3 regions of the Sporosarcina sp. G11-34 genome follow, and region 2 is predicted to be linked to each of the others. Evidence: riboswitches for the same ligand, from Rfam matches in the RefSeq annotation. Region 2 holds a riboswitch; each other region holds the start of a gene.
What was found. Region 2 has a riboswitch for S-adenosylmethionine ahead of metK (methionine adenosyltransferase). Riboswitches for the same ligand answer to the same signal wherever they lie in the genome.

Region 1 (5,117 bases), on a different contig from region 2:
GAAGTAAGGCGAGATTATATTATGAAGCAAATAAAGAAGCGTTAGACTTTATCAAAAAGACCGTGAATGAGCAAAGCATTGATTGCGATTTTAGCAATCAAGACGCATACTTGTATGCAACAACAGAAGAATATGCGAAAAAGGTTGTAAAGGAAGCAGAGGCCTATGAGAAACTAGGAATTGATGGGGGACTAGTGGATACGATACCTTTTGATATTGCCATAGAAAAAGCACTTGTAATGAAAGGGCAGGCTCAGTTTCATCCGACTAAATACTTGGTTCATCTTATCAAGCTTATCAAGGGCAAGGGAGGGCTCATTTTTGAGAATACAGTTGCGGTAAATATTGAGACTGGGGAGAATCCAACTGTTTTAACAAAGGAGGGTCCAAGAGTCACTGCTAAGCATGTGCTTGTTTGTTCGCATTTTCCGTTTTATGAGGGGCTAGGTCTTTATTCTACAAGAATGCATGCAGACCGTTCCTATGCACTTGCTGTTAAAACCAAGAAAAAGTTCCCGGGTGGAATTTATATTAGTGCCGATGAGCCAAACCGTTCACTTCGCGCTGTCGAAGTAGACGGTGAGGAATTGGTTTTAATTGTCGGTGAGAGTCACAAGACTGGTCAAGGTATAGAAACGATGGAACATTATAAGGCATTGGAAAGCTTCGGAGAAGAAGTATTTGGGCTTGAGGAGATTGTTTACCGCTGGTCCGCACAGGATTTAGTCACACTGGATAAGCTTCCTTATATCGGGGAAATTACTTCGGGACAACCCAATATATTAATTGCGACAGGTTTTCGAAAATGGGGAATGTCCAATGGAACCGCTGCTGCGATGTTATTTAAAGATATGATAGTAGGCAAAGAGAACAATTATCAAGAATTATATAAACCTGCCCGATTCTATGCACATCCGAGTTTGAAAAATTTCTTCAAAGAGAATGCAAATGTCGTTGGCCAATTAATAAAAGGAAAGCTTGATTCACCTAAAACAAGCCCTGAGAGTTTAGAAAATGGTGAAGGGGCAGTTATTATGTTGGACGGGCACAGAAAAGGTGCCTATAAAGATGACGACGGGGAACTTCATATTGTCGATACCACCTGCACACATATAGGTTGTGAGGTTGAATGGAATAACGGTGATCGTACTTGGGACTGTCCGTGTCACGGTTCTAGATTCAAACACACGGGTGAGGTGATTGAAGGCCCAGCCGAAAAACCACTTCAGAAGTATGACTACAAGATGATTGATAATTTAACATCAGATGACTCTGGTTATTAACGTCTAAAAATCAACAGCAGTGAACTTCTACTGCTGTTTTTTTGATGTTTAGTTAAAGCCAATTATTATTGATTATGCATCCAATCTTCAACAACCTCTTCACCAAAATTGTGAATAATAAACCATCTTTCTTCTTCTGGTGTCATAATACCTTGTGCCTTTCCGATTGATCCACCTTGAAGTGTCCAAATGATATTATGATCATTATCTACACTTGTAAAATCCCCATTTATCCATCGTTTAGTAATTTTTAACAGTTCATTTTTATTAGGATAGTTGCTTAGTTCAATAATTTCATGAACAGTAACTATATTTTCTTGAGTCATAAGTAGAGCCCCCCATTTATCATTGGCTATAATTTTCTGGTGGGTCATCTTATGCATGACGGCTATTACCTCATCTTGAGATGAGCTGCTATTAATATCAAGGGTGGGAAGAGCACCTGGTACTTCTTTAGACTGAGGAGACTTACCCGCGGCAATTTCTTCAGCACTTGCAGTGGTGATTTCTTCTTCTTTATTTTTATTTAATAGCCATTGACTACCAAAGACAATGGCTACCAAACAGGCAATAGCTAGTAAAGATAGTACAACTTTTTTCATAATTATTAAACACCTCCTATCCCATATTCTAGTATAACTTATTTAAGTAATTATGTTTGGTAGATTCATTCATTGCTATCAAATATTTAATTTCTATATTAAGGAAAAATAAAAGAATAGGCCTAATTATCAGAAGGTGTTGACAATTAAACCTGGTGTGTTGTATGATAACTGCTAATCAATAATATTACTAGTAACTAGCACATTTAAAATTAAATAATACTCTTATCAAGAGCGGCGGAGGGGATAGGCCCAATGAAGCCCGGCAACCAACAGGTATTTATATCTGAAAAGGTGCTACATCCTACAGATTCGATTGAATCTGGAAGATAAGAGGAGGAATCTTTAAGCCCTCTTCTTATTAGAAGGGGGCTTTTTATCGTTCTCTTTTATGTTAGCGGGTAATCCTCATATTTATAAACCTAGTATTCTTATAGGTTAAGTATATTTTTATTGTGGAAGCTGTTTAGAAATACAAAACAATTAAAGGGGAGATTACAATGAAGAAAATTATTGCATTTATTCTAGTAGCGGTTGGTGCGTCATTAATCCTCACAGGTTGTTCATCAGCAAAAGGGGAAGAAAAGAAAAAGCTTGAAAAAGTTGTATTGGATTATGCGTACTATTCACCAACTAGTTTGGCGCTTAAGGAATTTGGATGGGCAGAAGAGGTATTTGCAAGTGAAGGAATTGAAGTTGAATGGGTTCTTAGCCAAGGAAGTAATAAGGCACTAGAATTTTTAAACTCTAAAAGTGTTGATTTTGGATCTACGGCAGGTGCCGCAGCATTGATTGCCAAATCGAATGGTTCACCAATAGAGTCAGTTTATATTTATTCGAAACCTGAATGGACTGCACTTGTAACGACCGAAGATTCTTCGATAAAAACAGTGGAAGATTTGAAAGGAAAGAAAGTTGCTGCAACTTTAGGTACAGACCCTTATATTTTCCTTCTCCGTTCTTTACAAGAAGTGGGACTGTCATCAAAGGATGTAGAAATAGTTAACTTACAGCATTCAGACGGGGCGAACGCACTTCTAACGGGTCAGGTAGATGCATGGGCAGGCCTTGATCCACATATGGCTAGTGCTGAAGTTGATTCCGGAGCGAATTTATTTTACCGAGATCATGACAAAAATACTTATGGAACACTAAATGTACGAACAGATTTTGCTGAGGAGCATCCGGATATTGTTGAAAAAGTAATCGAAGTGTATGAGAAATCGCGAATATGGGTTGAAGAAAATCCTTCTGAAGCAGCAGAAATACTGGCTAGAGAATCAGGTATGAAATTGGAAGTCGCTGAAAAAAGTATTGAGCGAAATGATTTTTCCGATCCTTTGCCTGGTGAAAAACAAATTCAAGCATTAGAAGAAGCAGGTGCTGTATTGGTTTCTGAAAAAGTAATAACAAAAGATGTAAATATTGAAAAAGTAGTAAGTGAATTAATAAATGAAGAATTTGCGGAAAAGGTCTTAAATTCAAAATAGGAGGGTTGCCGTATGACAGTCAATACTGAAGCGAAGGATTTTTTGAAAGTGAAAGCCAAAAAGTCGATTAAAGTTAAGGTGAGTGCAAAAAAGATTCGGGGATACACACTAGGTTGGCTATTGCCAATAATTCTATTAGTCGTATGGGAAGCAACTGCTCGCTTAAATTTAATTGATACGTATGTATTTCCCGCTCCTACAACTATATTCAGCAAAATTATCGAGATGGGAAATGAAGGTGTGCTTTGGGGTCATATAGGGATTACTTTATTCCGTGTATTTGTCGGCTTTTTTGCAGGAACGATTGCAGCACTTGTCTTGGGGTCAATCGTTGGCTATTTCAAATGGTTTGAAGAGCTTCTTGATCCATTAATCCAAGCATTCCGATCAATCCCATCATTAGCCTGGGTGCCATTATTTATATTGTGGATGGGGATTGGCGAATCTTCTAAAGTTGTACTAATTGCTGTGGGTGTTTTCTTTCCGGTGTATTTAAATATTGTCTCTGGAATACAGGGCGTAGACCGTAAGCTAATAGAGGTTGGAAGGATTTATCACTTTACTTCATTACAGATTGTACGCCGAATCATTTTACCCGCATCACTCCCGTCTTTCTTCGTGGGATTACGTAGCGGCGTTGGTTTAGGATGGATGTTCGTTGTAGCTGCTGAATTGATGGGCGCTAGCAAGGGACTTGGCTATCTACTTGTGGTAGGTCAGAATACTTATTCACCCGAACTAATTATGGCTAGTATTATATTATTCGCAGTACTTGGGAAGATAACGGATAGTTTATTAAAAGGATGGGAAGCACGTGCTTTGAAATGGCAAGATAATTTGGAAAATCAACTTTAAGGGGAGTGGGAAATATGTTGAAAGTGAGAGAGGCTTCAAGAACATTCAATGATGGGCTTGCTGGCTTTGAAGATATATCTTTTTCTATTCAAGAAGGAGAGACTGTTGGCATTTTGGGAACGAGTGGCTGCGGGAAGAGCACACTTCTTCGCGTATTGTCGGGACTCGATAAGGATTATGAAGGTGAAATCAAAATTGCTAAGGCTGGTAGACAGCCTGTAGGCATGATTTTTCAAGAGCCTAGACTTATGCCTTGGCTAAGTGTCGAAGAAAATATTTTATTTGGAAGTAAAGATGTGCAAAATGAAAAAAAGGAAGTGCTAGATTATTTAGAACTGGTTGGACTAACTGACTTTAAGGGACATTATCCGAAAGACTTATCGGGCGGCATGGCACAAAGAACTGCGATTGCTCGTGCGTTAATCGGTCAACCAGATGTACTCCTTCTTGATGAACCTTTTAGCGCATTAGATGCATTTACAAAAATGCAATTACAAGATTTACTATTGAAAATCCAAAAGAAGCGTTTATCAACGATGGTAATCGTTACACATGACATAGACGAGGCACTATATTTATGCGATCGGATCCTCATTCTCGGCGGTCAACCCGGAACATTGCAGGCTGAGTTATCAGTCGAAGTAAAGAGGCCAAGGGATCGCGGAAGTTCATTTCTGGCTGGGAAAAAGTCGGAGATTCTTGATTTGTTACAATTAGGAAAGGTGGTCGAGTAAAATGGGAAACCAAACAGTGATTTATCCGAATAAAGGACATTATAATATTACTGATGATTTACCAAATAGAAGTGACTTTTCCTGGGAGGAAATAGAGTCGAACTTTAGTTGGTCTTCTACAGGAAAAGTGAATATGGCGTATGAATGCGTTGA
Region 2 (5,117 bases):
ATGGATCGACAATATTGTCAATAGCCTGGATAGGGTAAGCCGCACGTGTATTTTCAGTTAATGAACCATCATCATAATCAGGAATACGAGAATCAAGGTCAATAACAACGTTCTCTAAAACAGAACCGAAGCCAATGGCACCAAATATTTCAGGCTCTTTTTCCTCCGACAAATTGATACACTTAGCGTAGCAGCCACCTTCGATATTGAAGACGCCATTATCTGACCAACCGTGTTCATCATCACCAATTAGTTTACGGTTTGAATCCGCAGAAAGCGTTGTTTTACCTGTACCGGATAGACCGAAGAATAATGCAACATCGCCATCATCACCAACGTTTGCAGAACAATGCATAGGAAGGATATCGTTTTCAGGTAGCAAGTAGTTCATAATCGAGAAGATCGATTTTTTCATTTCTCCTGCGTATTCAGTACCACCAATTAGAATAATTCGTTTTTCAAGGTTAACAATAATGAAAGTTTCAGATTCAGTTCCATCAACTTCTGGATCTGCTTTAAAAGTTGGAGCTGAAACAATTGTGAATTGAGATTCGTGCGCCTCTAGCTCTTCCTTTGTTGGTCGAATGAATAATTGGTGGACAAAAAGATTATGCCATGCGTACTCATTCACAACTTGGATTGAAAGACGGGAATCGTGTTCTGCACCTGCGAAACCTTTGAAAACAAAGATTTCGTCTTTAGCTTTTAAGTGATCAATAACTTTTTCGTATAAGGAATCATAAATCTCTGAAGAAATTGGACGGTTTACATTACCCCAGTCGATTTTATCCTTGGAAGAAGCCTCTTCCACGATATATCGATCTTTCGGAGAACGACCTGTATATTTCCCAGTTTGAGCAACCACTGCTCCGTCAGCAGTTAGCATCGCTTCTCCCCGAGATGTGGCTTTTTCAACAAGACTTGCTACTGAAAGTTGATTGCTCACGTTTCCGCCAGAAAGTAGATTGTTTAGCTCGTCACTAATTTTCGCTGAAATCATAGTTTATGCACCGTCCTTTTTTAGTTAGCCTTTAGGTTAATTTTGGCTGTTAGTCATCACATTCATTAATTAGTATAACACATTTAAAATAATAAACTATACTTGATAGAAGTGCAACCTATTATAGATGAAAAAATTTGACTTTTGATGATTTTATTCGTAAAATAATATATTGAACGGATACTCTTATCCCGAGCTGGTGGAGGGGCAGTCCCTATGAAACCCGGCAACCTGCATTAAACCGCAAAGGTGCCAAACCTGATGCAAGGTGAAACTCCTTGGATGATAAGAGTGAAGGGTACTTTTGTAATCACGCCTTTCCTCATGTGTTTTACGTGAGCGAGGGGCTTTTTTTATATGCACGCCCTTTGTCCTCGTGTACAAAGCTCGAATTGGTTACGAATCCCTGCCGGTGCAATATGCGGTAGGAAGTGACATGGGAAAATGAGTACCGTATCAATCTCGTAGGATATAAGGAGGAAATATAATGACAAACCGTCGTCTTTTCACGTCGGAATCAGTAACAGAGGGACATCCAGATAAGATGTGTGACCAAATTTCTGATGCCATTCTGGATGCAATTTTAGAAGAGGATCCAAATGCACGTGTCGCATGTGAAACAACGATAACGACAGGACTCGTGCTCGTTGCAGGAGAAATTACTACTTCTACATATGTGGATATTCCAAAAGTAGTTCGAGAAACTGTAAAAGAAATAGGTTATACTAATGCGAAATTTGGCTTTGATTGGGAAACATCTGCAGTATTAACTGCAATTGATGAACAATCGGCAGATATCGCTGCTGGAGTTGACAATGCGCTTGAGGCAAGAGAGGGTTCGATGTCTGATGAAGATATTGAATCAATCGGAGCAGGAGACCAAGGTTTAATGTTTGGTTATGCGTGTAATGAAACACCGGAACTTATGCCACTTCCGATTAGTATGTCACATAGGCTTTCACAGAGGCTTGCTAAGGTACGAAAAGAAGGCATATTGTCATATTTACGTCCAGATGGTAAAACACAAGTAACTGTCGAATATGATGAAAATAATAAGCCGAAGCGTATTGATACAATCGTTATTTCAACCCAACACAATCCCGAAGTAACACTTGAAGAAATTCAACGTGATATTAAGGAACATGTAATTGGACCGGTTGTACCAGCAGACTTAATCGATGCAGAGACAAAATACTTTATTAATCCAACGGGCCGCTTCGTTATTGGTGGGCCACAGGGAGATGCCGGATTAACGGGTCGTAAAATTATTGTCGATACATACGGCGGGTATGCTCGCCACGGCGGTGGTGCATTTTCTGGTAAGGATCCAACTAAAGTAGATCGCTCTGCTTCATACGCGGCGCGTTATGTTGCGAAAAACATCGTAGCTGCAGGACTTGCAGAAAGTTGTGAAGTTCAACTTGCTTATGCGATTGGAGTTGCACAGCCTGTTTCAATCTCGATAGATACATTAGGGACAGGGACTGTATCAGAAGGCAAACTTGTTGAAGTTGTTCGCGAGTTATTTGACCTTCGTCCAGCTGGCATTATTAAAATGCTAGACCTTCGTCGTCCGATTTATAAACAAACCGCAGCTTATGGTCATTTCGGTCGTACAGACATCGATTTACCATGGGAGCAAACGGATAAAGCCGAAGAACTGAAAAACCTAGTTAGTAAATAATGAAAAAGGCGTTGGAAGATGGATGATACTCCTCTTCTAACGCCTTTTTTATACGGGGATTTTATCGATTCGCAGGATACTTCCTTGTTAAGTCTGCTAGATACCCAATTTATGGTCCGTTTAGGGAGACTGTTGTATTAAATCGTCGCAATTTTTATTATAGTGGTATGATAAATGAGAGTATTCTAACGACTGGTTAAAATTGCAATATTACTTTTGTATACTTTTATAGTACGCTCCCTTTTCCGCGTAATCACTTACGACACGTTCCATGTCCGCGCGGTCTGCGTCATTTAGTTCTCGAACAACTTTCGCCGGGGATCCAAGCGCAAGCATATTTGGTGGAATTTTCTTGCCCGGAGGAACTAAACTTCCGGCACCGATGAATGCGCCCTCCCCGATTTCAGCACCATCCAAAATGATCGAGCCCATACCAATTAACGCACCTTTTCTTACTGTGCAACTATGTAATGTCACTTGGTGTCCAACGGTTACCTCGTCTTCAATAATGAGTGGGAACTGTGGACTTTGATGAAGACAGCTTAAATCTTGAATGCTAACTTTTTTACCGATGACAACAGGTGACACATCACCTCGAATTACTGTACTGAACCAAATTGAAGATTGGGCACCAATGGTTACATCTCCCGTGATTGTTGCATAATCAGCAATAAAAACAGAAGGGTCGATTTTTGGTAATTTGCCTTTATATGGGTAAATCAAAGCATTCTCCTCTTTTCTATAGGTAGTGTATAATTATCGTACCAAACATCATGTTTTTATTGAATAAATAAGGGAAGTATATAAAAAAAACATTTTGAAAACTAGGGGGAACGTTCATGTGGAAATGGGAAGCTGAAGGGCAACCAAAGGCAGTAGTTGCAATAGTCCATAGTGCATATGAGCACCATAGCCGGTATGCATGGCTAATTAAAACATTAAGAAATAATAATTTTCACGTAGTCATGGGGGATTTACCAGGACATGGATCGCAAGCAGTTCCAAGCGTTCACGATGAAAAATTTGATTCATATATAGGGTACGTAAAAGAGCTTCTAAAAATCGGAATACTTGATGGGCTGCCATTATTTATTATGGGGCATGGATTGGGTGCAACGATTGTTATGCGCATATTGCAAACGGAGGAAGTGTTGTGTGCGGGAGTCATTCTAAGTTCACCTTGGTTACACTTGGATCATCAACCATCAAAATATTCGAAGGTGCTTTCGAAGTTATCTTCATCTATGAAGGTAGACCATAACATCAGCACAGAATTATTAACACGAGATCACGAAAGTTACATAGAATCGCGTGCCGATAAACATTATAGTTCAATGATTACAACGGGTTGGTATAAGGAATTGCAAAACTTTATGAAAACGGTGGGCCAACACCAAGGTGCAATTCGAAATACGCCCGTCCTTCTTCATGTCGCAGGAAATGATAAAATTACAGACAGTTCCTACGGAAAGAAGTGGCTGCTCAATCAAAACTTAACGGAATTTCAATTCAAAGAGTGGAAGCGTCTGTATCATGACGTATATCAAGAACCAGAACGAGAAGAAGTTTACTTGTATACGGAATCATTCATGCACGGAGCGTTACGATCACTTGGCTATATTGTTTGAAAATAAAATAAAAATAGGGGAATCCTCTAAAAATGAATAAAGACGCCAACTATTATATAGATAAGCTAAAACTTGAACGTCATCCAGAAGGCGGTTATTACAAGAGTAGCTTTACATCGGAAGAAGAAATTGAAGCATTTGGAACTAAGAGAAGTTTGTTCACAAATATTTATTTCCTTCTTGGGTCAGAAGATGTATCGCATTTTCATCGTCTTAAATCAGATGAGGTATGGTATTATCACGCGGGAAGTCCGTTACTTGTGCATATAATCGATGAGCAGGGAAGTTACCGTGAAATGAAAGTTGGCCTTAATATTGAAAACGGGGAAATGCCACAAGTCATTGTGCCAAAAAACTCAATATTTGGTTCATCGGTAATCGAAAACGGTACTTTTTCACTTGTTGGTTGCATGGTATCACCTGGCTTTGATTTTGAAGATTTCGAGCTGTTTACGCAGGAAGAATTACTTGTTCCATATCCTCAACATGAAAAGGTTATTAAAAAGTTAGCTTATAAGAGTCTTTGAAATTCTGGTTGACGAATTGCTTTCTGGAATTTAGGGCATACTTTCACTATCTTTGATTAGCAAAGGAGTGAATGACATTGCCTAAAGACAGAAAGAAATCAAAGCCTAAGAATAGCTTGGATGTTCTTAAGCAAACGAAGATGAAAGGTGAGGAGTTTTCTCACGAAGAGCGAATGACGAACGAGGTTGCTTCGACTGAGTATATGGGCGGCGGCAAAAACCGCGGAGGCCTAACCGAAGATCGTCTTGAAAATGGAGAATAAAATATGAAAGTGACA
Region 3 (5,117 bases), on a different contig from region 2:
TGGAATTTTAGGAACAAGTGGGTGTGGAAAAAGTACACTTCTCCGGGTATTGTCTGGGTTGGATAAGGAATTTGTTGGAGAAATAAAAGTTGCTGGGGCGGGAAAACAACCGATTGGCATGATATTTCAAGAGCCTCGGCTTATGCCATGGCTCACGGTCGAAGAAAATATTTTATTTGGAAACAAAGATGTAAAAAAGGAAGAAGTACAAGAATATTTGGACCTTGTCGGGTTAACTGATTTTGGGGACTATTATCCGAAAGATTTATCAGGTGGAATGGCTCAAAGAACTGCAATCGCTCGCGCGTTGATCGGACAACCGGATGTTCTACTTCTTGATGAACCTTTTAGTGCGCTTGATGCATTCACCAAGATGCAATTACAAGATTTACTATTAAAAATTCAAAAGAAACGTTTATCAACGATGGTAATTGTTACACATGACATCGACGAAGCCCTTTATTTATGTGACCGGATCTTCATTCTTGGCGGACAACCGGGTTATCTGCAAGCTGAATTGACAGTGGAAGTTACAAAACCAAGGGATCGTGGGAGTTCATTTCTTGCGGAGAAAAAATCAGAAATACTTAATTTACTACAGATTGAAAAGGCGGTTGAGTAAAATGGCAAACAGTACAGTTATTTCTCCGAATAAGGGGAATTATAATATTACGACCGAATTACCTAAAAGGGAAGATTTCTTATGGAAAGAAGTAGAGTCGAATTTTAGTTGGTCCCAAACAGGAAAAGTAAATATGGCATATGAGTGTGTAGACCGCCATGTCGCAGCTGGATTTGGTGAGCAAATTGCACTTCATTATATTGGAGAAAATGAAGAGTACAAACTAACATATAGTGAATTGAAAAAAAGGTCTGATCAGTGGGCAACCGTGTTGAAAAAACATGGTGTGAAAAAAGGTGACTTTGTATTCGTATTTTTACCGAAGCATCCAGATTGTCATATCGCTATGCTTGCAGCAATTAAGCTTGGGGCTGTCGTCGGGCCACTTTTTGAAGCATTTATGGAAGACGCGGTAAAGGAAAGAATTCATGATTGCGAAGGAACCTTTTTAATCGCATCACCAGAACTTGTGAAACGGGTTTCCCGAAAGGAATTACCGTCTTTAACGACAGTGTTTATTACAGCTGAACCGGAACTATGTAAGGGAGATGAAATTTCTTTATTTGAAGAAGTAAGGAAGTTCGAAGTAGAAGAAAACATAATTGAATGGGTAGATCTTGATCATGGATTGAATATCCATTATACAAGCGGTTCGACAGGTAAACCTAAAGGGATTATTCATGCACATCGAGCAATGATTCAGCAATATATAACGGGTAGATGGGTACTCGATTTAAAAGAAGAGGATATTTATTGGTGCACCGCTCATCCAGGCTGGGTGACGGGGACCGTCTACGGTGTGTTCGCTCCATTGCTAAATCGAGTGACAACTGTCATTCATGGAGGTAGATTCGGTGCGAAAGAATGGTACGACGTATTAGAGCGTACGGGTGTAAATGTTTGGTATAGCGCACCGACTGCATTTAGAATGCTGATGGCGGAAGGGGATAAACTAACGTTCGATTATGACCTTTCAAAAATCCGACATATTTTAAGTGTCGGTGAACCATTGAATCCAGAAGTTATTCGATGGGGAATCGATGTGCTTAACAAACGAATTCATGATACATGGTGGATGACAGAAACAGGTGCCCAGTTAATCGTTAATTTACCATCTGAAGCGATAAAGCCAGGTTCTATGGGGCGACCATTTCCAGGAATTGAAGCAGCTATATTAGGAGATAACGGGGAGGTTCTGGATAACGGATCTGTCGGGCAATTGGCATTGAAAGCAAACTGGCCTTCTTTAATGAAGGAAGTATGGAAAGACCCGGATAAGTTTTTGACATATTTTCCTTTCGAAAGTTGGTATGTTTCAGGTGATTTGGCAATAATTGATGAAGACGGATATGTCTTTTTCCAAGGACGAAGCGACGATATGATTAACTCATCTGGAGAACGAATCGGTCCTTTCGAAGTGGAAAGTAAACTTATTGAGCATCCCGCAGTCGCCGAAGTGGGTGTTATTGGAAAGCCGGATGAAGTAAGAGGGGAAATCGTGAAGGCGTTTATTGTATTAAACAAAGAGTATAAGGAAGGTGATGGGTTATTAGAAGAATTACGCTTATTTGTTCGTAGTGGGCTTGCCGCACATGCAGCTCCGAGGGAAATTGAATTTATTAAAGAGTTACCCAAAACTCCGATTAGCGGAAAAGTCCTTCGCCGCGAATTAAAAGCAAGAGAGGCCGAAAAAAGAATAGCCTTAGAAGTCTAGGCCTTTTGAAGAAGATTAGGTATGGTCCGACTTTAAAAAATCGAAAACAGACGAATGGGTAATCATTCGTCTGTTTTTTGAATTCAAAACAAATTGAGTTTTTCAATTCGTGTAATGGCTTCCCTCAAACGATCTTCATCTTCTAATAATCCAACGCGTATGTATCCTTCCCCATGTTCACCAAAACCATGTCCTGGTGCAACGATGATATCTGCTTTTTCGTACAGTAAATCAGAGAACGATTCGCTTGTATGTCCTTCCGGCACAGATAACCATGCGAAGAAGGATGCGCCTGGTGCAACTACATTCCAACCAATTCGATGGCACTCGGAAATTAATACATTGCGCCTCGTTTCGTAAAGTGAAGCGAGCTCAACGACACAGTCTTGGCTTCCCGTTAATGCAACTGCTGCTGCACGCTGAATAGCAGGGAAAATATCAATGAATAAATGGTCTTGCAACAAGCTAATGGCCTCGATGATTTTGGCATTCCCGACAGCGAAACCGACTCGCCATCCAGCCATATTATACGTTTTTGACAATGTGTACATTTCAATACCAACATCTTTTGCACCTTCAGCTTGTAGAAAACTAACCGGTTTCTTACCATCAAACCCAATGCCGCCGTAAGCAAAATCATGCATGACAGCAATATCGTTAGCTTTCGCAAATGCGATGGTTTCTTCGAAAAAAGGAACCGTGGCAGTTGCACTTGTTGGGTTGTTTGGATAATTCAAGTACATCAATTTCGCATTTTTTTTCTGTTCATCAGTCAAAAGATTATAGTCGGGGAGAAAATCATTTTCCGCAAGTAAGGGCATTGTATCGTATGTGATATTCGCCAAACTGACCGCCGATAAATAATCAGGATACCCTGGGTCTGGAAGCAATAGTAATTCCCCTTCATTCATAAGGGCAAGAGGTAGTTCTACCAATCCAGGTTTGGTGCCAAATAGGACAGCGACTTCTGTTTTAGGATCGATATCGACATTGTATTCACGTTTATAAAAATCTGCGGCGGCTTGTTTGAATTCCATAATTCCTCTAAATGGGGAGTACCCGTGTGTCGCTGGGTCTTCTACGGCTTCCTGTAGAGCTTTTACAATATGTGGCGGCGTAGGTTGGTCTGGATTTCCGCGACCTAAGTTAATAACATCTCGCCCCTCCGCAACGGCTTTTTCAGCTTTGTGAGTGAGCGATGTAAAAAAGTGTGGAGGAAAATTTTTTAATCGATTTGAAAATTCCATTTGATGACCTCATTTTCGAATTAGTTGCATATCTCTAATAAATCTTATAGTCATTTGCTTTATTTGTCTACTCGAAGTACAAGAATAGTAGTCATTTGAGAAAAGTTAATTATCGACAAGGGTTGACAGCGTTCTTGTTTCGTATTATGATTCATTGTATACGTTTACAACTTCATATGGAACTTATCGTGAGAGACTGAGGGATTAGGCCCTATGACGTCCGGCAACCCCATGTCAAATACATGGAAGGTGCCAATTCCTACAGAGTGTATGCCATTCTGAAAGATAAGCTGAAATTATTTGCTCAGTGCTTCTTTCATCATGAAAGAAGTGCTTTTTATTTGTAGAAAGAAGGGAATTTCATGATTCAAATAAAAGGTGTATCAAAAATATATAACACAAAAGAAAGAGTCGTAAAAGGTGTAGATAACGTAACCCTTACTATTAATAGAGGGGAAGTTTTCGGAATCGTCGGTTACTCAGGTGCCGGAAAAAGTTCGCTCATCCGGTGTTTGAATTTATTGGAGAAACCAACGAGCGGGACAATCTTAATAGACGATGTGAACTTGATGGAATTACGGGGGGAAAGCTTGCGACGTGCCCGTTTAAAAATTGGAATGATTTTTCAGCACTTTTATTTAATTAGTCAAAAGACAGTTTATGAAAATATCGCTTTTGCATTACGTGCGGCAAAAACACCCGCGAATAAGATTAGCGAACGCGTGGAAGAACTACTTGAAATGGTAGGTCTATCTGATAAAAAGGACGTGTACCCGGCACAACTAAGTGGAGGGCAGAAGCAGCGAGTTGGTATTGCACGTGCACTTGCTAATGATCCATCCGTTTTACTTTGTGATGAGGCCACATCGGCATTAGATCCAAATACAACGTTATCTATTTTGCGCTTGCTTAAAAAAATTAATCGGGAGTTAAAAATTACAATCGTTCTTATTACACATGAGATGAACGTAGTAAAAGAGATTTGTGATCGAATGGCGATTATGCAAGATGGAAAAGTGGTTGAGGAAGGATCTGTATATAATATATTTTCAGATCCGCAAACAGAGTTAACGAAGGAATTCATTAGTAGCGTTGTATCATTCGATGTGCCACCTGCCATTTTAGAAAAATGTACAGGCCGCCTTGTTAAAATCATGTTTAAAGGAAACATTGCCGGTGAAGGAATTATTTCTGATACCGTGCAAAAATTTGATGTCCAAGGGAATTTCCTACATGGTTCCATTGAATATATTCAGGAAAATCCACTTGGCATTTTCTTAATGGAACTAAAAGGGGACGAGCATGAAGTGGATCAGGCTCTTGCGTATATGTCATCCCGAGCCGCACAAGTGGAGGTGATTGAGCATGGGAATTGAATTTCAACGCATCGTGGAACTACTACCTGAAATAACGAAAGCATTTGGCGAAACGATTTATATGATTGGAATTGCATTTGGAGTGGCGTTACTTATTGGGTTGCCACTTGGACTTCTACTTTTCGTCACGGAAAAAGATTTGTTTTTGGAAAATGTCT

Region 1: linked by a shared signal. The riboswitch ahead of KSU66_RS00155 (aliphatic sulfonate ABC transporter substrate-binding protein) and the one ahead of metK (methionine adenosyltransferase) in region 2 are both predicted to bind S-adenosylmethionine.
Region 3: linked by a shared signal. The riboswitch ahead of KSU66_RS05190 (methionine ABC transporter ATP-binding protein) and the one ahead of metK (methionine adenosyltransferase) in region 2 are both predicted to bind S-adenosylmethionine.

What each region holds. Positions count from the first base shown of each region.
Region 1 covers NZ_JAHNZW010000001.1:29,494-34,610, reverse strand. Annotated here, with positions in the region: gene KSU66_RS00165 (FAD-dependent oxidoreductase) at 1-1,283, shown strand, start outside; gene KSU66_RS00160 (DUF6241 domain-containing protein) at 1,349-1,885, opposite strand; SAM riboswitch class I at 2,108-2,221, shown strand; gene KSU66_RS00155 (aliphatic sulfonate ABC transporter substrate-binding protein) at 2,386-3,375, shown strand; gene KSU66_RS00150 (ABC transporter permease) at 3,388-4,230, shown strand; gene KSU66_RS00145 (ABC transporter ATP-binding protein) at 4,245-4,964, shown strand; gene acsA (acetate--CoA ligase) at 4,966-5,117, shown strand, end outside.
Region 2 covers NZ_JAHNZW010000022.1:15,952-21,068, forward strand. Annotated here, with positions in the region: gene pckA (phosphoenolpyruvate carboxykinase (ATP)) at 1-1,000, opposite strand, end outside; SAM riboswitch class I at 1,184-1,292, shown strand; gene metK (methionine adenosyltransferase) at 1,485-2,684, shown strand; gene KSU66_RS20015 (gamma carbonic anhydrase) at 2,895-3,407, opposite strand; gene KSU66_RS20020 (alpha/beta hydrolase) at 3,524-4,312, shown strand; gene KSU66_RS20025 (cupin domain-containing protein) at 4,345-4,839, shown strand; gene KSU66_RS20030 (hypothetical protein) at 4,917-5,102, shown strand.
Region 3 covers NZ_JAHNZW010000003.1:196,008-201,124, forward strand. Annotated here, with positions in the region: gene KSU66_RS05175 (ABC transporter ATP-binding protein) at 1-622, shown strand, start outside; gene acsA (acetate--CoA ligase) at 624-2,336, shown strand; gene KSU66_RS05185 (pyridoxal phosphate-dependent aminotransferase) at 2,420-3,583, opposite strand; SAM riboswitch class I at 3,764-3,875, shown strand; gene KSU66_RS05190 (methionine ABC transporter ATP-binding protein) at 3,946-4,959, shown strand; gene KSU66_RS05195 (methionine ABC transporter permease) at 4,949-5,117, shown strand, end outside.